Regions from separate parts of the Leifsonia sp. NPDC058194 genome, predicted to be linked through region 1. Evidence: predicted binding sites of a transcription regulator. Region 1 holds the regulator's gene; each other region holds the start of a gene.
The links. The regulator HrcA, encoded in region 1, represses chaperone genes, less so after heat shock. The targets are predictions, from matches to a motif close to TTNGCACTCGNNNNNNNCGAGTGCNAA.
Positions count from the first base shown of each region.

Region 1 (10,154 bases):
CGATCTCGGCGAGCAGGGCCGGGTCCCCGGCCGCGAGCTCGGTCACGTCGCGGTACTGCTCGGTCTTGGGGACCACGAGCAGGTGCACCGGCGCCTTGGGCGCGATGTCGCGGAACGCGATGATGCGCTCGCCGTCGTAGACGATGTCGGCCGGGATCTCGCCCGCGACGATGCGCGAGAAGATCGAGGGCTGTGCGCTTTCCATGGCATCCATCCTATTCGGCTACCACCGACCGAGGGCGGCGTTCAGCACGGCGAGGGCGGCGGGGCCGGCGGTGGAGGTGCGGAGCACCGTGCCGCCCAGGCGCAGGATGCGCGCCCCGGCAGCCCGGAGCGCCTCCAGCTCGGCCGGCGCGATGCCGCCTTCCGGACCGACGACGAGCACGATGTCCCGGTCCCCCGGCACGAACGCCGTCAGGGCGGAGTCCCCGGTCGGCTCGAGCACCAGCACGTCGGACGCCGAGGCGAGGCCGGCGACATGCGCCGTCATCGCCAGCTCGCCCACCTCCGGCACCCACGCGCGGATCGACTGCTTCGCGGCCTCCCGCACGATCGCGGACCAGCGCTCGCGCCCCTTGGCGACCTTCGCGCCCTCCCACCGGGAGACGGAGCGCGACGCGGACCACGGGACGACCCGGTCGACGCCCAGCTCGGTCGCCGCCTGGACGGCCAGCTCATCCCGGTCGCCCTTGGCCAGCGCCTGCACGAGCGTGATGCGCGGGCTGGGCTGCTCGGCGTGCTCGACGGACGCCACCTCGATCGTCAGCTCTGCGCCGGTCGCGACCAGCACCTCGCCGGAGGCGACCAGCCCGCGGCCGTTGCCGATCAGCACGGTCTGGCCGGGGCGGGTCCGGTTCACGGTCGCGGCGTGCTTGGCCTCGGAGCCGGTCAGGGTCAGCCGGGAGCCGGGCTCGGCCGCGTCGAGGTCCTCGCGGAGATAGAGCGAGCTCATCGGATCAGAAGTTCAGGAACCGGTCGCGGAGCTTGGCGAAGAGCCCCTGCTGGAAGCGCGCGAGCGAGGGCTCCACCGAGTGGTGGGTCGCCGCGAACTTCTTGATGAGCTCCTTCTCCTTGTGGTCGAGCTTCGTCGGCGTGACGACCTGGATGCCCACCCGGAGGTCTCCGCGGCCGCTGCCGCGCAGGTGGGTGATGCCGCGGTCCTTCACGGTCACGATGTCGGCGCTCTGCGTGCCGGCCTTCAGCTCGAGTCTGATGTCGCCGTCGAGGGCCTTCACCGACGCGGTCGTGCCGAGGATCGCATCCACCATCGACACCTCGAGGGTGCAGAGCAGGTCGTCGCCGTCGCGGCTGAAGACGTCGTGGTGCTTCACCTTGATCTCGAGGTAGAGGTCGCCGTTAGGGCCGCCGGCGGGGCCGGCCTCGCCGCTGCCCGGCATCTGCAGGCGGAGCCCGGTGTCGACGCCCGCGGGGATGTCGACCGGCACCGTGCGGCGGGCGCGGACGCGCCCCTGGCCCTGGCAGGTCACGCACGGGGTGGCGATGACGGTGCCGTACCCGCGGCAGCTGCCGCACGGGCTCGACGTCATCACGTTGCCGAGCAGCGAGCGGACGGAGCGCTGGATGCTGCCGGTCCCGTGGCAGATGTCGCACGTCACCGGTGCGGTGCCCGGCTGGCAGCACGATCCGTTGCAGGTCTCGCAGACCACGGCCGTGTCGACCTCGAGCTCGCGGTGGGTGCCGAAGACGACCTCGTCGAGGTCGATCTCCACGCGCAGCAGGGCGTCCTGTCCGCGTTCGCGGCGGGAGCGGGGCCCGCGGGAGGCTCCCCCGCCTCCCCCGAAGAAGGTCTCGAAGATGTCGCCGAACCCGGCGAAGTCGCCCTGGCCTCCTCCGCCTCCGCCGAACCCGGTCGAACCGCCGAGATCGTACTGCTGGCGCTGCTGGGGGTCGCTGAGCACGTCGTACGCGTGCGTGACGAGCTTGAAGCGCTCCTGCGCCTCGGAGCTCGGGTTCACGTCCGGGTGCAGCTCGCGCGCGAGCCGGCGGTACGCCTTCTTGATCTCGTCGGGGGTGGCGTTGCGCTCAACGCCCAGGACTTCGTAGTGGTCGGCCACGTAAGGTGCGTTCCTTGTCGTTTGTCGTGTTTCTAGTCGCCGAGGAGGCGCGAGAGGTAGCGGGCGACCGCGCGGACCGCGGCCATGTTGCCCGAGTAGTCCATGCGGAGGGGGCCGAGGAGGCCGATGCGGGCCACGTCGGAGCCGGCGGCGCTGTAGCCGCTCGACAGGATGGAGGCTTCGCTCAGCCCGAGGACGGCGTTCTCCCGGCCGATGCTGACGGCGACGCCGTGCTGGTCGTGCGCCATCTCGTCGAAGAGGCGCAACAGCACCACCTGCTCCTCGATCGCCTCCAGGACGGGGGTGATCGTGCCGGGGAAGTCGGTCTCGGTGCGGACCAGGTTGGCCGCACCGGCCATCACGAGCCGCTCCTGCCGGTTGGCCGCGATCTGGTCCAGAAGGGCGCTCGCCACCGGCGAGACCAGCTCGCGGGTGCGCTCGGTGAGGGCATCGGGCAGCTGGCGCAGCCGGGCGGTCGCGTCGGGAAGCGACAGCCCCGCCGCCGCTCCGTTGATCGCCCCGCGGATCTCGGCGATCTCGGGGTCGGTCAGCTCGGCGCCGAGCTCGATCACGCGCTGCTCGACCGCCCCGGAGTCCGTGATGAGCACGCTCAGGAGACGGTGCGGGGCCAGCGAGACGAGCTCGATGTGCCGGATGCGCGAGCGCGACACCGACGGGTACTGCACGAGCGCGACCTGGTTGGTCAGCTGGGACAGCAGGCGCACCGTGCGTGCGAGCACGTCGTCCAGGTCGATCGACTCGCCCAGGAACGCCTCGATGGCGGTGCGCTGGGCCGGTGTGAGCGGCCGCATCTCGGAGAGGTGGTCGACGAAGAGCCGGTAGCCCTTGTCGGTCGGAACCCGGCCGGAGGACGTGTGCGGAGCCGCGATGAGCTCCTCCTCCTCGAGGAGAGCCATGTCGTTGCGGATGGTCGCGGCCGACACGCCGAACGAGTGGCGTTCGACGATGCTCTTCGAGCCGACGGGCTCGCGGGAGGCGACATAGTCCTGGACGATCACCCGCAGGACCTCGAGGCTGCGCTCCGAGACCATCCGACCCTCCCGTTCACCCTGTTCGCTCCGGCAAAACACTTAGCACTCAGCGTTCCTGAGTGCTAATCATATCGCGCGATCGGCGGACACGAGTTATTGTCCGCGCGCACCGTCAGCGGTACCGTGAACGCAACGGGTCGACTCCGTCGCATCCGATCACGAAAGGGCAACACGATGTCCGATCCGAACCAGCCTGTGGACCCGGCCGACGGCGTCCCTCCGCAGCAGCCGTACGTGCCCCCGCAGCAGCCGGCGGGACCGCCGCCCGGCGCCTACGGAGCCCAGCCCGCCGGCGCGCCCCAGCAGCCGTACGCCGCGCCCGCCGCGCCACTGGACGCGACCCAGGACAAGCAGTGGGCGTCGTTCGCGCACCTCGGCGGCATCCTCTGGGTCCTCCCGTCCCTGATCATCTGGCTCGTGTTCAAGGACCGCGGGCCGAAGACGAACGTGGAGGCCAAGGAGGCGCTGAACTGGCAGATCACCTGGATCATCGCGTGGGTCGCCTCGCAGATCCTCGGGATCATCATCGGGACCTTCACGGTCGGCATCGGCTACCTGCTGTTCGGGCTGCTCATCCCGTGGGTGCTCTACATCGTGAACCTGGTGTTCTCGATCCTCGGGTTCGTGAAGGTGAACAGCGGCGGCTCCTACCGCTACCCGGTGAACTTCCGCTTCATCAAGTAGCGCACCGGATGAGCGGGGCCGGAACGCTCTCGGCGTCTTCTCAGATTCGGGTCTCCGGCCCTAGGCTGTCTGGGTAATCGTCCGTCGATCAGCCCGGCGCGCCCGGGCTCTTTGCAAGGAGACTCCATGTCCGCAACGCCCCCACCGCCGCCTCAGCAGCCGTACGGAGGCGCTTCTCAGCAGTTGAGCCCCGCCGACGAGAAGCTCTGGGCGACCCTCGTCCACATCGGAGGGATCCTGTTCAACTGGATCCCCGCGCTCATCGGCTACCTCGTCCTCAAGGATCGGGGGCCGTTCGTCCGCTCGCACACCGCGACGGCGCTCAACTTCCAGATCACGCTCTTCATCGCCTACGCGATCGGCTGGATCACCAGCTTCGTCGGCATCGGCCTGATCATCCTGCTCGCCGTGTTCGTCGTGAACATCGTGTTCAGCATCATCGCCGCGCTGAAGGCCAACCAGGGTCAGTACTACACGTACCCGATCGCCATCAAGTTCGTGAGCTGACGCTCCCGATCACACCTCGGCGAGCAGCCGTCTCACGACGGCGTCCGCCAGAAGCCGTCCTCGCAGGGTCAGGGTCACCGATCCGGCGAGGGCGGCTTTTCCGTCGATCAGGCCATCGGCGATGAGTCCCGCGATCTCCCGGCGGCCCTCGGCGGAGAGCTCGGCCGTGCGAATGCCCTCCCGGATGCGGGTGAGCAGCAGTACGCGTTCGACCCGCCGGGTCTCGGCGTCCAGGGTCTCGCGGCCTGCGGCCGGGGACTCTCCCGCGAGCACGCGCTGGGCGTAGGCGGCGGGATGCTTCACGTTCCACCAGCGCACGCCGCCCACGTGGCTGTGGGCGCCCGGGCCGATTCCCCACCAGTCGTGGCCGAGCCAGTAGGAGAGGTTGTGACGGGACCGGTGGGCGTCGTCGCGGGACCAGTTGCTGACCTCGTACCAGTCGTAGCCGGCCGTGGCGAGTCGCGCGTCGGCGAGCTCGTACATGTCCGCCTGGAGGTCCTCGTCGGGCTCCGGCACCTGACCGCTCTTGATCTGGCGCGCCAGCTTCGTGCCGCCCTCGACGATCAGCGAGTACGCCGACAGGTGGTCCGGTGCGCAGGCGAGGGCGGTGTCGAGGCTCCGCTCCCAATCGGCGAGCGACTCCCCCGGCGTGCCGTAGATCAGATCGAGGCTCACCTGGAGGCCGGCGTCGCGCGCCCAGTCGACGACCAGGGGGATGCGCTCGGGATCGTGGGTCCGCTCCAGCGTCGCGAGCACGTGCGGCACCGCGGACTGCATCCCGAAGGAGACCCGCGTGAAGCCGGCATCGGCCAGCCGACGCAGGTCGCCGGCGTCGACCGAGTCGGGGTTCGCCTCCGTGGTGACCTCCGCGCCGGGCGCGAGACCCCACGCGTCGCGCACCGCGCCGAGCATCGCCCCGAGGTCGTCCGGCGGAAGCAGCGTGGGCGTGCCGCCGCCCAGGAAGACGGTCGAGACCTCCCGGTGCGGCAGTCCGCTCCTCTCCAGCGCGTGAGCGGCGAAAGCGACCTCCGCGACCGCGTGCCCTGCGTAGTCCGACTGGCTCACGCCCCGCAGCTCGGTCGCCGTGTAGGTGTTGAAGTCGCAATAGCCGCAGCGCACCCGGCAGAACGGCACGTGCAGGTAGACCCCGAAGTCGCGCTCGGACGTGCCCTCGCGCGCCGACACGGGAAGGACGCCGTCGGCGGGTGCGGGATCGCCGAGCGGGAGGGCGCTCGGCATCAGGCGGACCGCGCCGGCAGGAGCGAACGCAGGTACTTCGCGGTGATCCGGTTCTGCATCACTCGCAGTACGGGCGACACGAGCCGGTAGAACCCGGTCGACGGCCGCGAGAACGAGCGCAGCACGAACCAGACCGTGCCGTCCTCGCGCAGCTCGACGATGAACGCCTCCTCGCCGCTCTCCGGGTGCCCGTGCAGGGTGCCGTACGCGAACCCCTTCCGGTCCGGCTCGTCGATGACGTAGACGACGCGGATCGGCGCGGACACCTTGAACGGGCCGAACGGCACCTTCATGACGGCGGTCATCCCGTTGCGGATGAAGGGCGAGCCGTCGTCGGCGAAGACGTCCTCGTCGGGGCGGTGCTCGCGCATGCCCTTCGGCGAGCCGTCGACGTCGTACTCGATGCCCTCGTACTGCACGCCCGTGCCCTCGGCGACATCGGTGACGAGGATGCCGCTCCCGCGCTGCACGCCCCACGTCATCAGGGCGGAGGCGGCGGTCTCGAACCGCTCCTCGCCGGAACCGAGCCGCATCTTCTTCTGCAGCGGCCGGTAGCCCTTCGGTGGGTAGTAGAGCAGGTCGGGGGCCTGCGTTCCGCCGACGGCGCCGTACGTGACGGGCTGATCGGTGAAGGTGGAGCGACGCATGAGGTCTATCCTCCGCCAATCCGCCCGGCAGCGCGAACCGGGACCCGGATCGTCACGGGGCCTGGCGCCATCCGCGACCCGGGACGACACTGGTGCGACAGGCCATCGAGGAGGATCGCATGAGCAGCATCGTGGTGCAGGAGTTCATCACCCTGGACGGCGTCATCCAGGCGCCGGGAGGATCGACCGAGGACGACGAGCGCGGCTTCCCGTACGGAGGCTGGCAGATGGACTTCGATCGCGAGCACGGCAGCGACCAGGACGACAACGTCATCCTGGAGTGGGAGCAACGGACCGAGGCGCTGCTGCTCGGCCGCCGCACCTACGAGATCTGGGCGCAGGCGTGGGGCGTGTGGCCCGAGGACGCGCCCGGACTGCAGGGCGAGTTCACCCGTCGCTACAACCGGGTGCCGAAGTACGTCGCCTCGCGCACGCTCACCGAGCTCGGCTGGAAGAACTCGCAGCTGCTGGGCGACGACGTCGCGGGAGCGGTCGCCGCCCTGCGTGAGCAGCCGGGCGGCGAGATCCGCGTCTGGGGCAGCGCCGGCCTCATCAAGACACTCGGCGCCCACGACCTGGTCGACGAATACCGCCTGATGGTCTACCCGATCGTGCTCGGCACGGGCAAGAAGCTGTTCCCGGACGGATTCCCCCGCACCACGCTCTCGCTGGCGGAGACGAAGACCCTGGCGTCCGGGGTCCAGATCAACACCTATCGGCGCAACGACGCAGGCTGACGCTGGCGTCCCGGGCGTCTACTTCTTGGCGTCCTTGGTCTCGGTGTCGCCCGAGAGCGCGGCGATGAACGCCTCCTGGGGGACCTCGACGCGGCCGACCATCTTCATGCGCTTCTTGCCCTCCTTCTGCTTCTCGAGGAGCTTGCGCTTGCGGGTGATGTCGCCGCCGTAGCACTTGGCGAGCACGTCCTTGCGCATCGCACGGATGTTCTCGCGCGCGATGATGCGGGCGCCGATGGCGGCCTGGATGGGCACCTCGAACTGCTGGCGCGGGATGAGCTCGCGCAGACGGCCGGCCATCATCGTGCCGTACGCGTAGGCCTTGTCGCGGTGGACGATCGCGCTGAAGGCGTCGACGGCCTCGCCCTGCAGCAGGATGTCGACCTTGACGAGGTCGGCCTCCTGCTCTCCCGCGGGCTCGTAGTCGAGCGACGCGTAACCGGCGGTGCGGCTCTTCAGGTTGTCGAAGAAGTCGAAGACGATCTCGCCGAGGGGCATCGTGTAGCGGATCTCCACCCGGTCCTCACCGAGGTACTCCATGCCGAGCAGCGTGCCGCGACGGCTCTGGCAGAGCTCCATGATGACGCCGACGTAGTCCTTCGGTGCGAGGATCGCCGCCTTGACGATCGGCTCCTCCACCTTGTCGATCTTGCCGCCCGGGAACTCGCTCGGGTTGGTGACCGTGATGACCTTCTTGTCCTCGGTGGTGACCTCGTAGACCACGCTCGGCGCGGTCGTGATCAGGTCGAGGCCGAACTCGCGCGACAGGCGCTCGGTGATGATCTCCAGGTGCAGGAGGCCGAGGAAGCCGCAGCGGAACCCGAAGCCGAGAGCGACCGAGGTCTCGGGCTCGTAGACGAGTGCCGCGTCGGAGAGCTTCAGCTTGTCGAGGGCCTCGCGCAGCTCCGGGTAGTCGCTGCCGTCGAGCGGGTAGAGACCCGAGAATACCATCGGCTTGGGCTCGGTGTAGCCGGGCAGCGCGACGGTCGCCGGCTTCGCAGCCGTCGTGATCGTGTCGCCGACCTTGGACTGGCGCACATCCTTCACGCCGGTGATCAGGTAGCCGACCTCGCCGACGCCCAGGCCCTTCGACGGGGTGGGTTCGGGAGAGGAGACGCCGATCTCCAGGATCTCGTGGGTGGCCTTGGTCGACATCATCTGCACGCGCTCGCGCGGGGAGAGCTTGCCGTCCACCATGCGCACGTACGTCACCACGCCGCGGTAGCTGTCGTAGACGGAGTCGAAGATCATGGCGCGCGCGGGCGCGTCCGCGATTCCGACGGGGGCCGGGATCTCCTGCACGACGCGGTCGAGGAGGGCGTCGACGCCCATCCCGGTCTTGCCGGACACGCGCAGCACGTCCTCGGGGCGGCCGCCGATGAGGCTCGCCAGTTCGGCGGCGTACTTCTCGGGATCGGCGGCGGGGAGGTCGATCTTGTTGAGCACCGGGATGATCGTCAGATCGTTCTCGAGCGCCAGATAGAGGTTCGCGAGCGTCTGCGCCTCGATGCCCTGGGCGGCGTCGACCAGCAGGATGGCGCCCTCGCAGGCGGCCAGGGACCGGGACACCTCGTACGTGAAGTCGACGTGCCCGGGCGTGTCGATCATGTTGAGCGCGAAGGTCGAGCCCTCGTGCGCCCAGGGCATGCGCACCGCCTGGCTCTTGATCGTGATGCCGCGCTCACGCTCGATGTCCATGCGGTCCAGGTACTGGGCGCGCATGTCCCGCTCGGCGACCACGCCGGTGATCTGCAGCATGCGGTCGGCCAGGGTGGACTTGCCGTGGTCGATGTGCGCGATGATGCAGAAGTTGCGCAGGGACGCGGGGTCGGTGGCGGCGGGCTCGAGGGCCGTCAAAGCTCGTGGTGACATCGTGCCGCCATTCTCCCATGAACGACCGGACGCCTCCGAACCACCGGGTCCGGCCTCGCACGCGTCAGGCGAAGCGCTCCGAGCGCTCGACGACGCGACCGGCGCCGTCCTCCCAGCGGTAGACCTCGGTCCCCTCGATGAAGACGCGCTCGGCGCGGGAGGTCACGTCGAGCGGGTCGCCGGACCAGACGACCACATCGCCGTCGCGTCCCGGAGCCAGCGCACCGACGCGCTTGTCCAGCCCCAGGAACGCCGCCGGGTTGACCGTGAGGGCTTCGAGCGCCGTCTGGTGCGGCAGGCCGTCCTTGACGGCGAGGGCCGCCTGGTAGACGAGGAAGTTGATCGGGACGACCGGGTGGTCCGTCGTGATGGCGACGCGCACGCCGGCCGCTGCGAGCGTGGCGAGGTTGGCGATGGCCCGGTCGCGCAGCTCCACCTTCGACCGAGAAGTGAACATCGGGCCGAAGATGACCGGGATGTCGCGCTCGGCGAGCACGTCGGCGATCTTGTGCGCCTCGGTGCCGTGGTTCACGACGAGCTTGTAGCCGAACTCGTCGGCCAGGCGCAGCGCGGTCGCGATGTCGTCGTGCCGGTGCGTGTGCTGGTCCCAGTAGAGCTCGCCGTCGAGCACGCGGACGAGCGTCTCCTTCGTGAGGTCGCGGGCGAACGCCTTGCCGTCGCGCTCGGCCTCGTCGCGCTGCGCACGATAGTTCTGCGCCTCGACGAACGCCTGACGGATGATCAGCGCGACGCCCAGGCGGGTGCTCGGCGTGACGTTCTTGGCGCCGTACACGCGCTTCGGGTTCTCCCCCAGGGCCGACTTGACGCTCACAGCGGCCTTGATGACCTGCTCGTCGATCGTGCGCCCGCCCCAGGACTTGATCGCGACGGTCTGCCCGCCGATCGGGTTCCCGGAGCCGGGCTTGACCACGATGGAGGTGACGCCGCCCGATAGCGCGTCCCGGAAGCCCTCGTCGTCGATGTTCACGGCGTCGATCGCGCGGACGCCCGCGGTGTTCGGCGTCGTCATCTCGTTCGTGTCGTCGCCGGCCGGGCCATTGGCCTCCTCGTGGATGCCCACGTGTCCGTGGGACTCGACGAAGCCCGGCAGCACCCACTTGCCGGTCGCGTCGAACGTGGGCACGTCGTCCGGCACCGCGACCTCGCCTGCGGCCCCGACCGCCTCGATCACGCCGTCGCGGATGAGGACGGTGCCGCCCTCGATGGGCTCCCCGAGCACGGGGACGACGCGGGCGTTGACGATGGCGATGGTCGAAGCAGTCATGGATCCGAGCCTACGCTCGGCGGGCCGGGTGCCGGGGAATGCCCCGGGCGCGAGCG
Region 1 covers NZ_JBHVVL010000002.1:485,598-495,751, reverse strand. Annotated here, with positions in the region: gene ACFVU2_RS09115 (histidine triad nucleotide-binding protein) at 1-205, opposite strand, end outside; gene ACFVU2_RS09110 (16S rRNA (uracil(1498)-N(3))-methyltransferase) at 224-952, opposite strand; gene dnaJ (molecular chaperone DnaJ) at 957-2,075, opposite strand; gene hrcA (heat-inducible transcriptional repressor HrcA) at 2,108-3,127, opposite strand; gene ACFVU2_RS09095 (DUF4870 domain-containing protein) at 3,302-3,811, shown strand; gene ACFVU2_RS09090 (DUF4870 domain-containing protein) at 3,938-4,318, shown strand; gene hemW (radical SAM family heme chaperone HemW) at 4,328-5,557, opposite strand; gene ACFVU2_RS09080 (DUF1990 family protein) at 5,557-6,204, opposite strand; gene ACFVU2_RS09075 (dihydrofolate reductase family protein) at 6,324-6,941, shown strand; gene lepA (translation elongation factor 4) at 6,960-8,813, opposite strand; gene ACFVU2_RS09065 (amidohydrolase) at 8,878-10,098, opposite strand.

Region 2 (10,154 bases), on a different contig from region 1:
TCACCCGCGCCGACGTCGAAGCGGCCTTCGCCCGGCCCGACCGCGAACGCCTCGACCGCGAACCGGCCGACCGCGAACCGGCCGCAGGCGAGGGCGACGCCGACGCGCGCACCGGCCTCCTCGTGCGCTCCACCGAACCGTTCTCCCGGTTCCGCCGCACCGTCGCCGAGACGATGACGCGCAGCCGTGGCGAGATCCCCGAGGCGACGGTGTGGGTCGACGTGGATGCCACCGACCTCTGGAACGGACGTCGCCGCCTGCAGTTCGACGGCCGCACCCCGTCCCTGCTCTCCTTCGTCGCCCGCTTCGCCCTCGCCGCCCTCGCGCGGCATCCGGAGCTCGCCGGGCGCGTGACCGCCGACGGTGCCGGCCTGCAGACCTTCGACGGAGTGAACCTCGGCGTCGCCGTCGACACCCCGCGCGGGCTCGTCGTCCCGGCGATCCGCCGTGCCGACCTGCTCTCGGTGCGCGGGCTGGACGCCGAGTTCGACCGCGTCGCCCGGGCCGCGCGCGACGGAGCCCTCGCCCCGGCCGAGCTGACCGGATCCACCTTCACCATCAACAACTACGGCAGCCTCGGCGTCGACGGCAGCGCGGCGATCATCAACCACCCCGAGGTCGCCATCCTCGGCATCGGGCGCGTGCTGGAGCGGCCCTGGGTCGTCGACGGCGCGGTCGTCCCGCGCCGCATCGCCCAGCTCTCGCTCGTCTTCGACCACCGCGTGACGGACGGCGGCGTGGCCGCCGGCTTCCTGCGCGAGATCGCCGACGCGATCGAGTCGCCGCTCGGGGTGCTGGCCGACACGCCTCCGGCCGGCGGCGCGGGCCGGGCATAGGCTGAGCGCATGACCGACGAGAAGAACCCCGCGAAGGAGGACGGCGAGGACTACGACCTCTCCGTCGAGAAGCTGGTGGCGCCCGAAGAGAACATCGACTGGCTCCCTCACCCGGAGCCCACGGACGGCGAAGCGCCCGCCCCCTGATCGGCGATCACGGGCGGCGATAGGGTTGGGGGAGTGACCCCCCGTACCTTCCCCCTCTGGCTGGCGCTCCTCATCGCGATGGTCTGCGGTGCCGGAGTCGCCCTCCAGTCCCGCATCAACGGTGAGCTCGGCCGGCGGCTCGACGACGGCTTCACCGCCGCCGCGATCTCCTTCGGTTCCGGCCTCGTGATCCTGCTGGTCGCACTGGCGGTCGCCCCTGCCGGCCGGCGGGGCCTCCGCCGGGTCCGCGACGCATTACGCGGCGGCGAGCTGCGCTGGTGGTACGTCTGCGGCGGCGCGGCGGGCTCGTTCCTCGTGCTCTCGCAGGGTCTCACCGCGGCGGTCCTCGGGGTCGCGCTCTTCACCGTCTCGGTCGTCGCCGGCCAGACGGTGAGCGGCCTGGTCCTCGACCGGATCGGCCTGGGCCCCGGCGGACGCCGCCCGCTCACCCCGGCTCGCGTCGCCGGCGCGGTCATCGCTCTGCTCGCGGTCACGTGGGCCGTCTCCGCGCAGTTCGGCGGCAGCGTCCCGGTGTGGATGATGATCCTGCCGCTGATCGCCGGGCTCGGGATGGGCTGGCAGCAGGCCGTCAACGGCCAGGTCCGCGTCGTCGCCGAGAGCGCCCTGACCGCGACCTTCATCAACTTCGTCGTCGGCACCACCGTGCTGGTGGTGCTGATGCTCGTCCACTGGTCGCTCGCCGGGCTGCCGAAGCCGCTGCCGGCCGAGCCCTGGCTCTACTTCGGCGGGGCGATCGGCTGCGTGTTCATCGCGGGCGCCGCCCTGCTCGTGCGCATCACGGGCGTGCTGCTGCTCGGCCTGGCGACCGTCGCCGGTCAGCTCCTGACGGCCCTGCTGCTCGATCTGCTCGCGCCGACGTCGTCGGAGCCGGTGCCGTTCTCGACGATCGGCGGAACGCTGCTCGCCATCGTCGCCGTGGGCGTCGCGAGCGTGCGGTGGGGCTCGCTCAGTCGAGAACGCTGAGGTAGCGCTCCGCGGCCAGCGGCTTGCGGTGCCCTTCCTTGCTCCCGTCCGGGATCCCGCCCACATACAGCCAGCCGAGCAGACGCTCGTTCTTCGTCAGCCCGTGCATCTGATGCACCGCCTTGACGCGCGTCTGGTGGCCGGTGCGCCAGATGACGCCCCAGCCCGCATCGTGCAACAGCAGACTCAGGATGTGCGCGACGCCCGAGGCGACGGCGTCCTGCTCCCAGCCGGGCACCTTGCTGCTCTTCTTGCGGTCGGCGACGATCGCCAGCAGCAGCGGGGCGCGCAGGGGCTTGGTCGTGAGCTTCTCGGCCTCCGACCCGCGGGCCTTCGCGTCCTTCGCGAACGCGCGACCCAGGCGCAGCCGGGCGTCGCCGCGCAGCTCGATCACGCGCCACGGGTGCAGTGCGCTGTGGTCGGCGACCCGCCCCGCGGCGGCGACGAGGGGCAGCAGCTCCTCGTGCGTCGGCGCGGCGTCGGTCACCCGGGAGTACGACCGGCGCGCGCCGACCCGGGCGGGGAGGTCGCTCATCCGGCGTCCGGCGCGAAGTTCAGCGAGACCGAGTTCATGCAGTAACGGTCGCCGGTCGGCGTTCCGAGACCGTCGGGGAAGACGTGCCCCAGGTGCGAACCGCAGTTCGCGCAGCGCACCTCGGTGCGCACCATGCCGAGGCTGTCGTCCTCGAGCAGCTGCACGGCCTCCGGGCGCACCGACTCGTAGAAGCTCGGCCAGCCGCAGCCGCTGTCGAACTTGGTGCCCGACTTGAACAGCTCCGCGTTGCACGCCGCACAGGTGTACAGGCCGGCGCGCTCCTCGTCGAGCAGCTCGCCCGTCCACGGTCGTTCGGTGCCGGCTTCGCGCAGCACGGCGTACTGCTCGTCGCTCAGCTCCTCGCGCCACTGGTCGTCGGTCTTCGAGACCTGGTAATCCATGTGCGGTGCCTCCATGCGGGGTTCGGTGGTCTGACTACACCCTAAACGGGCGGAGTACGCCTCCTGTTCCCTGTTTCAACCGCGACCTGCCGCGGCCAAACGGCCAACACACAGGACCTCCCGCCTAGGATGAGCGGCGAGCGTTCAACGGAAGGCGGCGGTTCGAGGGAAGGCGGCACGCGCGTGGCCGAGGCTGCAGAGCACCACGGGTCAGAGCCCCAGCGGTCCGGCCTGAGCGAACGAGACACCGCGATCCTCGCCTTCGAACGCCAATGGTGGCGGCACGCCGGCGCCAAGGAGCAGGCCATCCGCGAGGAGTTCGGCCTTTCCGCCGCACGGTACTATCAGCTCCTCGGAGCCCTGATCGATCGTCCGGCCGCTCTCACGCACGACCCGATGCTCGTCAAGCGGCTGCTCCGGCTCCGCGAGACGCGGCAGGCCGCACGTCGGACCAGGGCGCTCCCCTCCGACGACTGACCTACGAGGAAACCACCCCAAGATGGCAGAGAAGTTCCCCCGCGACCGGTTCGACGAGATCCCGGGCGACATCCAGCGCGTCGGCGCGCACCGTGCCCCACGACCCCGTGGCCGCGGCTGGATCGCCGTCGGCTGGGCCGCACTCGCGGTCGTCGTGCTCGTCGGGGCCGGGATCTTCGGCCTGTCGCTCGTGAACGGGTCCATCTCGTTCACCGGCTCGACCTCCTCGGGGTCCGCGACGCCCACGCCGACGCCGACGCCGACCCCCACGATCGTTCCCACCGTGGATCCCAGCCTGACCGTGAACGTGCTCAACGGCACCGCGACGGCGGGCCTCGGCGGCAAGGTCGGCGACGTGCTGACGGCGGCCGGCTGGAAGGTCGGTGCGGTGGCCAACGCCGACATGACCGATCTGGCGAAGACGGTCGTCTACTACTCCGACCCGGCCAAGGAGGCGGCGGCCCTCGGCGTCGCCCAGTCGCTGCCCGGTGCGACCATCCAGAACACTCAGGATTTCGCAGACACGGGTGCCGACATCACGGTCGTCATCGGCTCCGACTACGCCGGCTGACGCCGTCCCGGGGTCGCGGGCCCGGTCACGGCCCGCGGAATCCCTTTGTTTCCGGCGTGTTTAACTTTCGGCGGAATTCGTAACGGTTTCGCAAAAAAGCTGGCAATCACCCGTATTCCACGCATTATTATCGGTCCAACGCGCGGCGCTGGACCGCGCCCGCGACACAGCAATGGGAGTAATGCATGGCGAACGGAACCGTGAAGTGGTTCAACGCTGAAAAGGGCTACGGATTCATCACCGTCGATGATGGGGGGCAGGACGTCTTCGTTCACTACTCCGCCATCGACATGTCCGGGTACAAGGTCCTCGAGGAGGGCCAGCAGGTCGTGTTCGAGGTCGGTTCGGGGAACAAGGGTCCCCAGGCCGAGTCGGTGCGCCTGGCCTAGAACCCAGCGATTCGACGAGTGGAGCGCCGCCCCGTGGGGCGGCGCTCTCCTGTGCGCGGGGCATCGACGCCCCGCGCACACTCGTCTCGCCGCCGCATCCACCGTGACGCGGCTCCTGCCTCGTCTTGCACTCCACCGCAGCGAGTGCCAGAATCGCTTTAGCACTCCATCTGATCGAGTGCTAACAGACGGAATCTTTCGCAGACGTCCGGGAGGGACGAGAAACACATGGCAAAGATCATTGCTTTCAACGAGGACGCGCGCCGCGGCCTCGAGCGCGGCCTGAACATCCTGGCCGACACGGTCAAGGTGACCCTCGGCCCGCGCGGCCGCAACGTCGTCCTCGAGAAGAAGTGGGGCGCCCCCACCATCACGAACGACGGTGTCTCCATCGCGAAGGAGATCGAGCTCGACGACCCGTACGAGAAGATCGGCGCGGAGCTCGTCAAGGAGGTCGCCAAGAAGACCGACGACGTCGCCGGTGACGGAACCACCACCGCGACCGTCCTCGCTCAGGCGCTCGTCAAGGAGGGCCTCCGCAACGTGGCCGCCGGCGCCGACCCGATCACCCTCAAGCGGGGCATCGAGAAGGCCGTCAAGGCCGTCACCGAGGAGCTCATCTCCAGCGCCAAGGAGGTCGAGACCAAGGAGGAGATCGCCGCCACCGCGTCCATCTCCGCCGGCGACACCACCATCGGCGACATCATCGCCGAGGCGATCGACAAGGTCGGCAAGGAGGGCGTCGTCACCGTCGAGGAGTCGAACACCTTCGGCACCGAACTCGAGCTGACCGAGGGCATGCGCTTCGACAAGGGCTACCTGTCGCAGTACTTCGTCACCGACCAGGACCGCCAGGAGGCGGTCTTCGAGGACCCGTACATCCTGATCGTCAACCAGAAGGTCTCCTCGATCAAGGATCTGCTCCCCATCGTCGACAAGGTCATCCAGGCCAACAAGCAGCTCCTCATCATCGCTGAGGATGTCGACGGCGAGGCCCTCGCGACCCTGATCGTCAACAAGATCCGCGGCATCTTCAAGTCCGTCGCCGTCAAGGCTCCGGGCTTCGGCGACCGTCGCAAGGCCATGCTGCAGGACATCGCGATCCTCACCGGCGGCCAGGTCATCTCCGAGGAGGTCGGCCTCAAGCTCGAGAACGTCACCCTCGACCTGCTCGGTCAGGCCCGCAAGGTCGTCATCACCAAGGACGAGACCACCATCGTCGAGGGCGCGGGCGACCCGGAGCAGATCGCCGGCCGCGTGGCCCAGATCCGCAACGAGATCGACGCGACCGACAGCGACTACGACCGTGAGAAGCTGCAGGAGCGCCTCGCCAAGCTCGCGGGCGGCGTCGCCGTCATCAAGGCGGGCGCGGCCACCGAGGTCGAGCTCAAGGAGCGCAAGCACCGCATCGAGGACGCCGTCCGCAACGCGAAGGCCGCCGTCGAGGAGGGCATCGTCGCCGGAGGTGGCGTCGCGCTCATCCAGGCAGGCAAGCTCGCCTTCGAGAAGCTGGAGCTCGTCGGTGACGAGGCGACCGGTGCGAACATCGTCAAGGTCGCCATCGAGGCGCCGCTGAAGCAGATCGCGATCAACGCGGGCCTCGAGGCCGGCGTCGTCGTCGAGAAGGTCCGCAACCTCCCGGTCGGACACGGCCTCAACGCCGCGACCGGCGAGTACGTCGACATGCTCGCTTCGGGCATCAACGACCCGGTGAAGGTCACCCGCTCGGCGCTGCAGAACGCGGCGTCGATCGCCGGCCTGTTCCTCACCACCGAGGCCGTCGTCGCCGACAAGCCCGAGAAGAACCCGGCTCCGGTCGGCGACCCGACCGGCGGCATGGACTTCTGAGTCCTGCCGCGTCGAGTCTTCTCACGCACTGAACGAGAGGGCGTCTCCCGCACGGGAGGCGCCCTCTCGTCGTTTCGATACGCCACCGTTATGCGCGGTGGGAGTGTGCCGCGGCTGCCACCGGATAGTCTTCTCGGCAGGGGGATGCAGCATGTGCCGCATCGGGAATGCGCCAGCATCGGCCAAGGCCGGGCGGGCGGGACGCGGAGGAATGGTGCGCTCACATCGTCTGTCCATCATCGGCGCAGCCGCCGTCCTGATCGCGCTGAGCGGCTGCTCGGCGCTCGGCCTGGGAGCGCCGGACGGGCCGGCCACCCGCACGCCGAGTCCGACGCCGACGCCGACGGCAGTCGCGCTGGACTGCCCGACGATCGTGGCCGGCACCGATCTGACCGCACTGCTCGGCGCGCAGGCGGCCGTCGTGACGACGCCTCCCGGCATCGTGGAGTCCGTCGCCGCAGGGGGTCCCCTGGCGCTGCCGGCCACCGGGGGTGCCGCCTGCCGCTGGAGGCACGGCGATGACACCCTGACCGTGGAGGTTCTCCCGCACGCGGCGGCCGCCTGGAAGACGCTCTCCGAGGCGAATCCGACCGTCGCCACGCCCGGGGCGGGTTATGACGGTGGAGCCTCGCTCGGAGGTGACTGCACCCTGGTTCCGACGGTCTCGTGCCGGACGAACGTCCTCGTGGCGGATGCCTGGCTGTCCGTTGTCCTCGATACCGCCTCCGCCCCCGGGCTGACCGAGGCCGGATTCCATGACGCGGTCCAGCGGATGCTGCCACCGGTCACAGCGGCCGTCGCGAACGCGCCGACACCACCAGCCGAAGCGCCTCTCGACTGCGCTGCCGCCGACCTTCGAACGGAGCTCCAGCGCGCCTTCGCCCTCCCCGGCGTGATGACGTTGCCGGTCGAGCCGACCTTCCACCTCAGCGACGGCGTCCTCCGCGCGCCGGGCGTGACCCAGTGCGATTTCCAGCCGACCGACGACAGCGGAAGCGGAAGGGGCACCTACCTCGGCAGCCTCTCGGTCCTCCCCGGCACCCCTGCCGTGTTCGAGCAGCTCCGCACCGCAGTTCTTGCCGAGGACGCGAGTGCACGGAGCGAGCTGATGACGGTGAAGGGCGAGCAGGTGCCGGCCCTGGTCTGGGGCGGAACGGTCGAGGGCACGCCGTTCGTGTCGGTCGACGCGATGGTCGGCTCGCACTGGGTCGAGTTCCAGTCGTCCGACCTGGACGACACGCGCTCGCTCGCCGTCGTCCAGTGGATCGCCGCGACGCTCTGAGTGACCGCAAGCGACCGCAGCGCCCCGGGACGACTGCGGTCTGGCGCCGCGCCGCAAACGTCCCGAGCGGCCGCAGTCGCCGACTGAGCGACACAGGCACGCGAGCCCGCGACCGGGACGCGCAGCCGCCTTACGGCTGCAGCGGCTTCGGCGCTGCCGCCGAGCCTGCCAGCGGCAGGGTGACGCGGAAGGTGGCTCCGCCGCCCTCGGTCTCCGAGACGTCCACCGTGCCGTTGTGCGCCGCCACGATCGAGGAGACGATCGCGAGCCCGAGGCCGCTGCCGCCGGTCTCGCGGGCGCGGGAGGTGTCGGCGCGCCAGAAGCGCTGGAAGATCTTCTCGCGGATCTGCGGCGGGATGCCCTCGCCGTGGTCGCGCACCTCCAGCGACGCCCGTTCGGTGCGGTGATCGATCTGCACCGCGATCTCGATCGGGCTGTCCTCCGGCGTGTAGCGCAGGGCGTTGCCCATCAGGTTCGTGACGACCTGACGCAGCTTGTTCTCCTCCGCGAGCACGATCGCCGGCTCGGCCGGAGCCGGGTTCGCGAGCACGACCTTCTCGGTCGTCGTCACCGGGATCGGCTCGGTCCCGCGGCGCGGCCGGCTGCGCCGCAGGCGCGCGAGGGCCGAGCCGGCGAAGGCGATCGGCCCGGTCGCGTTCGAGACCTTGTTCGGCCCGGTGGGGGTCGGGAGGTCGGAGAGCTCCATCGGGACCGTGTCCAGCGTCGGCTCCTCGGGGTCGGCCGGGCGGGTCAGCGCCGGGACCGGGGCCGGGGTGAGCACCGTGACGGTCCGTCCGGGAGAGCCGGCCATCGCATCCATCGCGGCGTCCTGGGCGATGCGCACCAGGTCGACCGCGTGCAGGTCGAGGGGCTTGGCCTCGTCGAGGCGGGCGAGCTCGAGGAGGTCCTCCACGAGGATGCCCATCCGGATCGCCTCCTTCTCGATGCGCTCCATCGCCTGGGCGACGTCCTCCGGGGTCTGCAGTGCGCCCATCCGGTACAGCTCGGCGTAGCCGCGGACCGAGACGAGCGGCGTGCGCAGTTCGTGGGAGGCGTCGCCGACGAAGCGCCGCATCTGGTCGATCGTGCGCGCGCGGTCGCTGAACGCCCGGTCGATGCGGTTCAGCATGGTGTTGAGCGAGCGGTTGAGCCGGCCGACCTCCGTGTTCGGCGTGGCGCCGCCGAGACGCTGGCTGAAGTCGCCGTCGGCGATCCGCGCGGCCGTCTGCTCCACCTCCCGCAACGGCTGGAAGGTCGTGGTCACCAGCATCCGCGTGAGCCCGGCGCCGACGATGATCACGATCACGCCGAACCCGAGGAAGATGGCGAGGAAGCTCGCCATGACGGTGTCGATCTGCGTGGTCGTCGTCGCGACGATCGCCGTGCCGAGCGCCCCCGGCGGGTTCGTCAGCGTCACCGTCTGCGCCAGCGCGCGGTAGGTGGTGTGGCCGTCGTTGCTCTGCAGCGGGTACCCGCCGGAGGGCAGCTTCTTGCCGTCGGCGACGCTCAGGGTCTCGGGAACGGCAGGCCGGTGCGAGAACGGGATGTTGGTCCAGTTGGTCTTGACCAAGTTGCCGTCCGCGTCGTACAGCGCGGCGAAGTAGTCCGACGGGCTCGCGTCGGAGGCGATCTTCTCGCTGTCGGACGACGTGCCGTACAGGTACGTGTTCAGGTACGACGCGCCGGATGCCGCCGAGAGCTGCGCATCCAGCTGGTCGAGCAGCACCGGTTTGAGCATCGACATGGTGCCGATGCCCGTCACGAGCAGCCCGAGCGTCAGCATGAGCACGGTGACACCCGTGATCTTCGTGCGCAGGGAGATCGCGTTCCAGCGGTCGAGCAGGCGTGAGTGCATCAGGCCGTCAGTCTACGCAGCGCATGCTGTGTGCCCCCGGTGCGCACGGAGCGCAGGCGGGGCTCACGCCTTGGCGGCCTTGAGCATGTAGCCGAACCCGCGCTTGGTCTGGATGAGCGGCTCGCTCGAGTGCGCGTCGACCTTGCGGCGCAGGTACGAGATGTACGACTCCACGATGCCCGCGTCGCCGTTGAAGTCGTACTCCCAGACGTGGTCGAGGATCTGCGCCTTCGAGAGCACGCGGTTCGGGTTGAGCATCAGGTAGCGCAGCAGCTTGAACTCGGTGGGGCTCAGCTCGATCGGGGTGTCGCCGACGAACACCTCGTGGGTGTCCTGATCCATGGTCAGCTCGCCGGCGCGGATGACCGCGTCCTCGTCGGCCTGCATCGTGCGGCGGAGGATCGCCTTGATGCGCGCGACGATCTCGTCGAGGCTGAACGGCTTGGTGACGTAGTCGTCGCCGCCGACCGTGAGGCCGGTGATCTTGTCCTCGGTGTCGTCTTTCGCGGTGAGGAACAGGATGGGCGCGGTGTAGCCCGCGCCGCGGAGTCGCTTGGTGACGCCGAAGCCGTTCATGTCCGGCAGCATGACGTCGAGGATGATGAGGTCTGGCTCCTCTTCGAGGACCGCGGAGATCGCCTGTGCACCGTTGCCGACCGCCCGCACGGCGAAGCCGGCGAAGCGGAGGCTCGTGGTCAGCAGATCGCGGATGTTCGGCTCGTCGTCGACGATGAGAATGCGTGGTCCGGCGTTCATGGTGCCTAGTATCTGCGCGCTGGCTGTGTCTTATCTGTGAGCGGCTGGGGTGCGACCTACGCGGGGGTCTGGC
Region 2 covers NZ_JBHVVL010000004.1:401,046-411,199, forward strand. Annotated here, with positions in the region: gene ACFVU2_RS16805 (dihydrolipoamide acetyltransferase family protein) at 1-836, shown strand, start outside; gene ACFVU2_RS16810 (hypothetical protein) at 846-983, shown strand; gene ACFVU2_RS16815 (DMT family transporter) at 1,017-1,967, shown strand; gene ACFVU2_RS16820 (nitroreductase family protein) at 1,951-2,502, opposite strand; gene msrB (peptide-methionine (R)-S-oxide reductase MsrB) at 2,499-2,903, opposite strand; gene ACFVU2_RS16830 (DUF3263 domain-containing protein) at 3,087-3,380, shown strand; gene ACFVU2_RS16835 (LytR C-terminal domain-containing protein) at 3,403-3,951, shown strand; gene ACFVU2_RS16840 (cold-shock protein) at 4,137-4,340, shown strand; gene groL (chaperonin GroEL) at 4,569-6,188, shown strand; gene ACFVU2_RS16850 (hypothetical protein) at 6,400-7,470, shown strand; gene ACFVU2_RS16855 (sensor histidine kinase) at 7,601-9,325, opposite strand; gene ACFVU2_RS16860 (response regulator transcription factor) at 9,389-10,081, opposite strand.
Region 2: a site for HrcA is predicted at 4,499-4,525, ahead of groL (chaperonin GroEL). Genes of this name have one in related genera too.

Region 3 (10,154 bases), on a different contig from region 1:
CCCCCCGCCGCTCCGGCTCCTGCCGCTCCCGCCGCTCCGGCGCCCGACGCCGGCGCCGTGCCGCCGGTGGCGCCTCCCGCGCCGCCCGCCGCTCCCGTCTACGGCCAGCAGCCTCCTGCGCCCTACGGCCAGCAGCCCCAGGCTCCGTACGGCCAGCAGCCGCAGGCGCCCTACGGTCAGCAGCCGCAGGCGCCGTACGGTCAGCAGCCGCAGGCGCCGTACGGTCAGCAGCCGCAGGCGCCGTACGGCCAGGCTCCCTACGGCCAGCAGCCCGCGGCGCCGGGATACGGCGCGCCCGCCTACGGTCAGCCGGCGCCGGGGTACGCGCAGCCGTACGCGGCTCCCGCCAAGTCGCCGATCCTGAGCATCCTGTCCCTCATCGGCGGCATCCTGGGCATCGTGCTCAACATCGCCTGGGGCGTCGGCGTGCTGTTCGGCATCGCGGCCGTCGTCCTCGGATTCCTCGGGCGCAGCAAGGAGCCGCAGGCGAAGGGCTTCTGGCTCACCGGACTCATCCTCGGCTTCGTGAGCATCGCGATCGCCATCATCGTGTGGATCGGCCTGGCGATTCTGTTCGCGAGCTTCAGCGCCAGCTACAACACGTACTGACGTTCCCCGGCGGCCTCAGAGCCGCTCGGCCAGCAGCGCGGTGTGCCGGCCGGCGATCCTGGTGAGGATCAGGGTCGCCGACCGGTGCCCGCTGAGCGCGAGGCGCTTGCGGAGCGCGGCAGGGTCCACGTCGACGCCGCGCTTCTTGATCTCCAGAGTCCCGATGCCGCGTTCCCGCAGCGCGCGCTTCAGGTCGCGTTCGCCGTACGGCAGCGCCTCGAGCACGCGGAAGCCCGACGCGAAGGGCGTCTCGACGGCGGTGTCCGCTGTGATGTATGCGATCCCATCCGCGACCATGCGGCCCCCGAGTCCGCGGGCGAGATCTCCGATCAGGCGGGCGCGGATGACCGCGCCGTCCGGTTCGTAGACGAATTCGCCGAGCTCGCCCGTCTCGGCGTCCTCGCTGTCGGCGTCGGCCGTCAGCTCGTGCGACTCGTCGCCGCGGAGCACGAGGGCCGCACGGCGCACGCCCGGTCGTGCCAGGGCGCCGAACCACAGGCCGAGCTCGACCACCTGGCCGTCCGACGAGATCCACTGGGCCTCGGCGGTGGACGGGATGAGGTCCCGGTCGAACCCGGGACCGAGCTTCAGGCCGACCGATCTTCCCGTCGCGATCTCGTAGGCGAAGCCGAGCGACGGCGTGTAGTCGTCGGGGTCCGTGAGCCGTTCCGTCTGCGCGTGCCCGGCCGTGCGGCGGGCCGGATCGAGGAAGACCCCGTCGACGTTGCGGAGGTCGGTCTGCTCGGCGCGGCCGTGGACCACCTCTGCGGTGGGGAACGGGGCGAGGTTGTACGCGGCGATCGCAGCGGTGACCTCGTCGGCCTCGACCGCGGTGACCTCGAGGTCGATCGCGGCGAACGCCAGCGCATCGCCGCCGATCCCGCAGCCGAGGTCGGCGACGCGGGTCAGGCCTGCGTTCCGGAAGCGGCCGGCGTGCCGTGCGGCGACGGCCAGCCGGGTCGCCTGCTCGAGGCCGGCCTCCGTGAAGAGCATCCGGGAGGCGAAATCGCCGAACTTGGCCACGGCCTTGCGGCGGAGCTTCGACTGGGTCAGGACGGCGGCGACGAGGCCGGGGGAGTGCCCCTTCTTGCGCAGATCGGCGACGAGGCGCACGATGTCCTTCTCGGTCCGATACGGGGGCAGGGAATCGAGCAGCCGGAGCCCTTCCGGGCTCAGCAGTTCGACGAATTCGGACCGTTCCATGACCCTCACGCTACCTCTTGGCACTCACGTTGCGGGACTGCTAACGCACCCTCTAGACTCTCGTTAGCACTCGCAGTGCGAGGCTGCTAACTCACGTCTTCTGTCAAGACACCGTTCGTCAAGGAAAGGGGTCAACGTGTCGGTCTCCATCAAGCCGCTCGAGGATCGCATCGTCATCAAGCAGGTCGAGGCTGAGCAGACCACTGCGTCCGGTCTGGTCATCCCCGACACCGCCAAGGAGAAGCCGCAGGAGGGCGAGGTCGTCGCCGTGGGCCCCGGCCGCATCGACGACAACGGCAACCGCATCCCGCTCGACGTCGCCGTCGGCGACAAGGTCATCTACTCCAAGTACGGTGGCACCGAGGTCAAGTTCGGCGGCGAGGACCTCCTCGTCCTCTCGGCCCGCGACGTGCTCGCGGTCGTCGTCCGCTGACGCACCCCGCTTCACTTTCGGCCCGGTCGCCTGATGGCGACCGGGCCGAAAGTCTTTTACGTCGCACCCAGTGGCTAGAGTCGGTCGGGTGGCACCCCATCCCCCCTCGACCGACCAGCGCTCTTCCGGGCTGATCTTCGCCCTCTCCGCGCATGTGCTGTGGGGAGTGCTCACCCTCTACTTCATCGCGCTGGCTCCGACCACGGCGTGGGAGATCGTCGCCTGGCGGGTCGTGTTCTCGCTGGTGTTCTGCGCCGTGCTGCTGACAGTCACCCGGGCCTGGCGTCCCTTCGTCGGCCTGCTCCGCACGCCGCGTGTCCTGTTCACGATGGCGCTCGCCGGAGCGCTGATCTACGTCAACTGGCAGACGTACGTGCTCGCCACCGTCACCGGCCATGTCGTCGAGGCGGCCCTGGGTTACTTCATCAACCCCATCGTGACGATCCTGCTGGGAGTGCTGGTGCAACGGGAGCGCCTGCGTCCCGCCCAGTGGGTCGCGGTGGGCCTGAGCGCCGTGGCCGTGATCGTGCTGGCGGTCGGGTACGGCGCCTTCCCGTGGATCGCGCTCGTGCTGGCCTTCTCGTTCGGGTTCTACGGGCTCATCAAGAAGCGGGTCGGCCCCACCGTCGACGCCGTCTCCGGCCTCACCCTCGAAACCATGTGGCTCACGCCCGTCGCCGTCGTCCAGCTCGTCGTCGTCGGCATGACGACCGGGATCACCCTCGGCGAGTACGGGGTGTGGCACACGGTCGCGCTCGCCGGAGCGGGAGTGGTCACCGCGGTGCCGCTGCTGTTCTTCGCCGCGGCGTCGCGCCGGCTGCCGCTGGTCTACATGGGGTTCGTGCAGTACATCACCCCGCTCATCCAGTTCCTGGTCGGCGTGTTCGTGCTCCACGAGGCCATGCCGCCCGAGCGCTGGCTCGGGTTCGGGATCGTCTGGCTCGCACTGATCGTGCTCAGTACCGACATGATCGCCTCAGCGCGCGCCACGCGGCGGGATGCGCGGCTAGCGTAGGGCCGTGGCCATCTCCACCGACTTCGACGAACTCGACTCCCGTATCGCGGCGGCGCTCCAAGCGAACGGCCGGGCGAGCTGGGGGCTCATCGCCAAGGTGCTCGACGCACCCGTCCGCACGATCGCGCGCCGCGGTCAGCGGCTGCTCGACGGCGGAGCCGTGCGCGTCTCGACCTACCTGGACACCACGATGGTGGGGGATGCGCGACCGCTCGTCATCCAGATCGGGACGCGGCCCGGCCACGCCCTGGCCGTCGCGCGTGCGCTCGCCTCCCGCCCGGACGCGTCGAGCGTCTCGGTGCTCGAGAGCGGCGCGGATGTGATCTGCCAGCTCATGCCGCGCACCCCGGAGGACAGCGCCCGATTGGTCGTCGAGGACCTCCCCGAGCTCGACCACCTCGTGTCGGTGCGGGTCGGCACGGTGCTCAAGTTCTTCCGATCCGGGTTCGACTGGACGGCCATCCCGCTGCCTCCCGCCGTGCTCGCGCAGCTGCGCAACGGCGACGAGGAGGTGCCGCGAGCCAGTGGCCGGGTGACCCTCTCGGCCGACGACGACCGTCTCGTGGCCGTCCTGGCGGAGGACGGCCGGGCCACGGCCAGCGATGTCGCCGAGCGGATCGGCGTCACGCCGCCGACCGTGAAGCGTCGGCTGGATGCGCTGCTCGCAGCTGGGGTGCTGCATGTGCGCACGGAGATCAGCCCTGCTCTCCACGGGCTTCGGGTGGAGGCGCTCACCTGGCTGCAGGTCTCGCCGGACAGGGTCGAGGAGGTGGGGGAGGCGCTCGGCAGGCACCCGTCCGTCCGCTTCTGCGCAGCCTGCACGGGAGCCACGCAGGTGCTGGTGGACTGCGTCGTCGAGGACGAGCACGCCCTGTACCGCTTCCTCACGGAGGACGTCGCGGCGCTCGGCGTGACACAGGCGCAGACCTCGGTCGTCTTGCAGCCCGTCCGACGCGGTCCGATGCTCGTCGCCGAGTTAGCGAATGTGGCTGATTTGTAAACATCTTGTTGCAGAAGTGGCCGAAACCTTAATTTGTGATTGCGATAGTGGCCGTTAACGCATAACCTCACTTCAACCAATGGAGAGAGGGCGGACATGCGAGACACCTGGCAGCACGAGGCGGAGGACCTGGACTGGGACACGGCGCCGCTCGTCGGCGGGCGCCGTCTCCTCTCCGACGCCGCGGCCGGGTTCGACCTCGTCAGTCCTCGCGACGGAGCCGTCCTCGCGGTCGTCGCCGACGGGACCGCATCCGACATCGATGCCGCCGTCCGTTCGGCACGATCCGCCTTCGACAGCGGCGTCTGGTCCCGCCGATCCGCCATCGAGCGCGGGCGCACGATGATCCGCTTCGGCGACCTCGTCGAGGCCAACGCCCGGGAGCTCGCCCTGCGCATCTCGCTCGAGATGGGGAAGCCCGTCCAGGACGCCCTCGGCGTCGAGCTGCGCGCCGTCGCGCAGTGCCTGCGCTGGTACGGCCAGCTCGCCGACAAGCTCCCGGACGAAGCCCCGCAGGCGACCCAGGACGCCCTCGCCCTCGTCACGCGCGAACCGGCCGGAGTGGTCGGAGCGGTCGTGCCGTGGAACTTCCCCCTGACGATGACCGCATGGAAGCTCGGCCCGGCGCTCACCGCGGGAAACAGCGTCGTGCTCAAGCCGGCCGAGCAGACCACCGTGTCCGCGCTCCGGCTCGGCGAGCTCGCACTCGAGGCCGGGCTCCCCGCGGGCGTCCTCAACGTGGTCCCCGGTCGTGGCGACACCGTCGGCGAAGCGCTCGGCCGGCACCCGGGCGTCGATGTGCTGACCTTCACCGGCTCCGTCGGCGTCGGCCGCCGCTTCCTCGTCTACTCGGCCGAGTCGAACGGCAAGCGCGTCTGGCCGGAGCTCGGCGGCAAGTCGGCCTCGGTCGTCCTGAGCGACGCCGACATCCCGGCGGCCGGGCGCACGAGCGCCTGGGGCGCCTTCTACAACCAGGGCCAGATGTGCAGCGCATCGTCGCGGATGGTCGTGCTGCGCGACGTGCACGACCAGGCGGTGGAGGCCGCGGTCGCCCAGGCCGCCGCGATGGCGCCCGCGGACCCGTTGAGCGGCGACGCACCGAGCGGCGCGGTGGTGAGCGAGCGGCAGCTCCAGCGCATCCTGGGGTTCGTCGAGCGTGCACTGGCCGACGGGGCCGTGCTCGCGGCCGGGTCGGCATCCCGCTACGACATCGGCACCGGGCGCGGCAGCTACGTCGCGCCGATCGTGCTCACGGATGTGCGCCCGGAGATGGAGATCGCCCAGGTCGAGGTGTTCGGCCCGGTGCTCTCCGTGCTCGCGGTCGACAGCGTCGACGAGGCGGTCTCCGTCGCCAACGGCACGCCCTTCGGCCTCGGAGCCGGGCTCTGGACGCGTGATCTCTCCACCGCGCACCGCGTCTCGCGGCGGCTTCGAGCGGGCACCGTCTGGGTCAACTGCTACGAGGAGGGCGACATGTCCATGCCCTTCGGCGGCGTGGGCGACAGCGGGTTCGGACGCGACAAGGGTGCGCACGCGATCGACAAGTACACCGACGTGAAGAGCACGTGGATCGAGCTGGGCGCATGACCGGCCCGATCATCGCCGTCACCGTCTGGCGCCGCGCACTCGCGACCGGGCTCGGTGCGCAGACGGACCTCTACACGCTGGGCGGCGAATACGCCGACAGCGTGCAGGCCGCCGGCGGCATCCCCCTGCTCGTCCCCGACGTCGTCGAACCGGATGCGGCCGCCCTCCTCGGGCGGGTCGACGGGCTGCTCCTCTCGGGCGGCCAGGATGTGGCGCAGGGCGCACGCGACTCGACCGAACGCGCCCTCCTCGCCGAGGCCCAGCGCATCGGGATGCCTGTCTTCGGCATCTGCCGGGGCCTCCAGATCGTCAACGTCCACCGCGGCGGCACGCTCGTCGACGACCTCCCGCACACCCAGGACCACCCCGCTGTCGGGAACGGGGAGGAGCGGCTCAGCCGGCATCGGATCGTGGACGCTGCCGGCTGGGTCGCGGATTCCCTCCCCGCCGACGGCATCGTCAACTCGATCCACCACCAGGCGATCGACCGGCTCGGAGCCGGCCTCGCCGTCGCGGCGCGTGCCGATGACGGCACGATCGAGGCCGTGGCCGGCACGGACACCTCACGCTTCCTCCGGGCGGTGCAGTGGCACCCGGAGAAGATGCCCGGCGTCGACGGGCGCGCCCACGCGACGCGTCTGCTCGCGCCCTTCATCGCGGCCGCCGACGCCTATCGTCGGCGCACCGCATCCATCCCACCCAGAAAGGAGTTCGTGTGAGCACGACCCCCAAGCGCATCTTCCTCGAGTTCGAGGGAGGTCCGCGCGCCGAGGCCACCCTGCTGCTCGACGCCGCCCCGAAGACCGCCGAGGCGATCTGGAGCGCCCTCGAGTCGCCCGTGAGCGACGACGTGATGCACGCGATGTACGCCGGTCCCGAGATCATGTTCGGGCTGCCGCAGAGCGCGCAGACGTTCGACCCGACCGCCCTCCCCGCCGAGAACCAGCAGGTCATCCCGGCAGCGGGCGACCTGGTCTGGTTCTTCCAGCCCAAGGAGCTCATGGCCGGGCTGGACTTCGAGCTGTGGGAGGTCGGCATCTTCTACGGCAAGGGCGGCCGGATCTTCGGCCCGCTCGGCTGGACACCCTGCACCATCTGGGCGTCGATCACCAGCGGACTCGAGGAGTTCGCCGCGGCGTGCCAGGAGACCCGCACCATCGGATTGAAGCGACTCACCATCGGGAGAATCGAATGACGATCACACGTTCACGGCTTCGCGGCCCCCTCGCCGCGGGCATCGGCATCGCGGCCGTCACGGCCGCCGTGCTCACCGGATGCAGCAGCACCCCCGCCTCTTCGTCGGACTCCGCATCCTCGACCCCTTCGAAGGCGACGGTCCAGCTGCCGTCGTCCTTCGCGGGCAAGGACCTGGTGGCGCCGGCCGTCACCGGCTACCCGCCGTACGCCTACCTCGACGGAAGCAAGATCGTCGGCATCAGCACCGACCTCGCCACCGCCGTCGGAGGCCCCTGGGGCACCACGGTGACCCTCAAGCAGGATTCGTTCGAGAACGCCCTCCTCGGCGTCAACAGCGGGACCTACTTCGGCGCCTTCGGGGCCGACGTCACCGCGGAGCGCGAGAAGACGTTCGACCAGGTCTCGTTCCTCGAGGACCACTACCAGTTCATGGGCCTCAAGGGCGCCGACCTCGGGTCGAGCCTGGACGACCTGTGCGGTCTGAAGATCTCGGTGGTCGCCGCCGACAGCGCCATCCCGGTGCTCCAGGCGCAGTCCGCGAAGTGCACGGCCGCGGGCAAGAAGGAGATCAGCGTGCAGACGTTCGCCGACCAGGGCGCCGCGACGCTCGCGGTCAGCAGCAAGCAGGTCGACGCGACCACCGCGACCCTGACCAACCTCGGGTACATTTCGAAGCAGTCCTCCGGCCAGTTCACGATCGGCGGCCCGAAGTACCAGTTCGTCCTCATCGGCATCGCCACGAAGAAGGGCAACGGGATGGCGCAGGCGCTCGCCGACTCCATCAACGAGCTCATCGCCAACGGCGAGTACAAGAAGATCCTCGAGAAGTACGGGGTCGAGGGCGACGCCATCGACAAGGCAGAAGTCAACCCGGACCCCAACGTCGGAGAGTAACAGTCCCATCATGCCCGAACACGAACAGGGATCGGCGGCCCTCGCGCCGCACATCCCCAACCGCCATATCGCGCGCTGGGTGGTCGCCGCCCTGCTCGTGCTCCTCCTGCTCGGCTGGCTCCAGGGCCTGGCGTTCAACCAGGCCCTGGACTGGCCGACCATCGGGCAGTACTTCCTGAACTACGACGTGCTGGCCGGTCTCGGCCGCACGCTGCTCATCACCGCGGTCTCGATCGTCGTCGCCGTCGTCCTGGGGGCGCTGCTGGCCACCATGCGGCTCTCCGACAACCCGGTGCTGCGCGGGCTCGCGTGGCTGTACGTCTGGTTCTTCCGGTCGATCCCGCTGCTGGTGCTGCTGGTGCTGACCTTCAACCTGTCCCTGCTGTGGCCGACGATCGACATCGGCATCCCGTACGGGCCGGTGTTCTTCTCGATCAACACGCAGGAGCTCATCAACCCGATGGTCGCCGCCATCGTGACGTTCTCCCTGCAGCAGGCGGCGTACACATCGGAGGTGCTGCGGGCCTCCATCCAGTCGGTTCCCACGGGACAGCGCGAGGCGGCCGTCGCCCTCGGGATGACGCGCACCCGGACCATGATGAAGATCGTGTTCCCGCAGGCGTTCCGGGTCGCCCTCCCGCCGATCGCCAACGACACCATCAACCTGCTGAAGTCGACGTCGCTCGTCGCCTTCATCGCCGTGCCGGACCTCATGTACTCGGTCCAGCAGATCTACTCGTCCAACTTCCGCATCGTCCCGCTGCTGATCGTCGCGACCCTCTGGTACATGATCGTCGTCTCGATCCTGTCGGTCGGGCAGTTCTTCATCGAGCGCGCCCTCCGTTCGTCGCCGTCGCGCGTCGGCCGGCGCGCGATCGACGTCGACCCGATCCTCCCGGACTCCGCCACCCCGGACGACACCGCCGCCGAGAGCGCGCAACCCGACACGACGACGAAGGAGAACCGCGCATGAGCCCCTTCCTGCAGGTGACCGACGTCACCAAGCGATACGACGACGTGAGCGTCATCGACGATGTGAGTCTGGAGGTCGAGCGGGGGGAGACCGTCGTCCTCCTCGGCCCGTCCGGCGCGGGCAAGAGCACCCTCCTGCGCTGCATGAACATGCTCGAGCGGATCGACCGCGGGCGCATCGTGCTCGACGGCGAGGAGCTCGGCTGGAAGCCGCGCAAGGGCGTCATGCGCGAGCTCTCCGGTCGTGCGGAGGCCCGCCAGCGTCAGGACATCGGCATGGTGTTCCAGAGCTTCAACCTCTTCGCCCACCTCACGGTGCTGCAGAACGTGATCGAGGCGCCGGTCGGGGTCCTGAAGCGCTCGAAGGCGGATGCGCTCGCCGAGGCGCACGACCTGCTCCGCCAGGTCGGGCTCGACCACAAGGCAGACGCCTACCCGGCGCAGCTCTCGGGCGGTCAGCAGCAGCGTGTCGCCATCGCCCGCGCCCTGGCCATGCACCCGAAGCTCATGCTCTTCGACGAGCCGACCAGTGCGCTCGACCCCGAGCTGGTGAGCGAGGTCCTTGACGTGATCAAGGGGCTCGCGACGACCGGCATGACCCTGGTGATCGTCACGCACGAGGTCGGTTTCGCGCGGGAGGTGTGCGACCGATTCGTGTTCATGGAGAACGGGCGCATCGTCGAGACGGGCGCCTCGGACCGGCTCACGGTCGACGGCGCCACCAACGCGCGCACGCGCGACTTCCTGTCCCGCGTGCTCTGACGGCCGACGTCCAGCCGATTCGGAATAGAGCGCCAGGCTGAGCCGTTACCATGGGACATCCACATACGCGCATCTTGATAGGGGTGAAATGGACCAGGCGGATCCGTTCGGATTCATCGGTTTGACCTACGACGACGTCATGCTGCTCCCCGGGCACACCGACGTCATCCCGAGCGAGGCTGACACCTCGACGCGCCTGACCAAGCGCATCTCACTGGCCGCCCCGCTGCTCTCGAGCGCGATGGACACCGTCACCGAGTCCCGCATGGCGGTCGCGATGGCACGTCAGGGCGGCATCGGCATCATCCACCGCAACCTCTCGATCGAGGACCAGGCGGCGCATGTCGACAAGGTGAAGCGCTCCGAGTCGGGCATGATCACCAACCCGGTGACCACCACTCCGGACGCCACCGTCGAAGAGGTCGACCTGCTGTGCGGTCAGTTCCGCGTGAGCGGTCTGCCCGTGATCGAGAGCGACGGCT
Region 3 covers NZ_JBHVVL010000004.1:211,145-221,298, forward strand. Annotated here, with positions in the region: gene ACFVU2_RS15940 (hypothetical protein) at 1-609, shown strand, start outside; gene ACFVU2_RS15945 (SAM-dependent methyltransferase) at 625-1,812, opposite strand; gene groES (co-chaperone GroES) at 1,949-2,245, shown strand; gene rarD (EamA family transporter RarD) at 2,334-3,260, shown strand; gene ACFVU2_RS15960 (Lrp/AsnC family transcriptional regulator) at 3,265-4,260, shown strand; gene ACFVU2_RS15965 (aldehyde dehydrogenase family protein) at 4,357-5,847, shown strand; gene ACFVU2_RS15970 (gamma-glutamyl-gamma-aminobutyrate hydrolase family protein) at 5,844-6,566, shown strand; gene ACFVU2_RS15975 (DUF3830 family protein) at 6,563-7,042, shown strand; gene ACFVU2_RS15980 (transporter substrate-binding domain-containing protein) at 7,039-7,938, shown strand; gene ACFVU2_RS15985 (amino acid ABC transporter permease) at 7,949-8,911, shown strand; gene ACFVU2_RS15990 (amino acid ABC transporter ATP-binding protein) at 8,908-9,672, shown strand; gene guaB (IMP dehydrogenase) at 9,761-10,154, shown strand, end outside.
Region 3: a site for HrcA is predicted at 1,830-1,856, ahead of groES (co-chaperone GroES). Genes of this name have one in related genera too.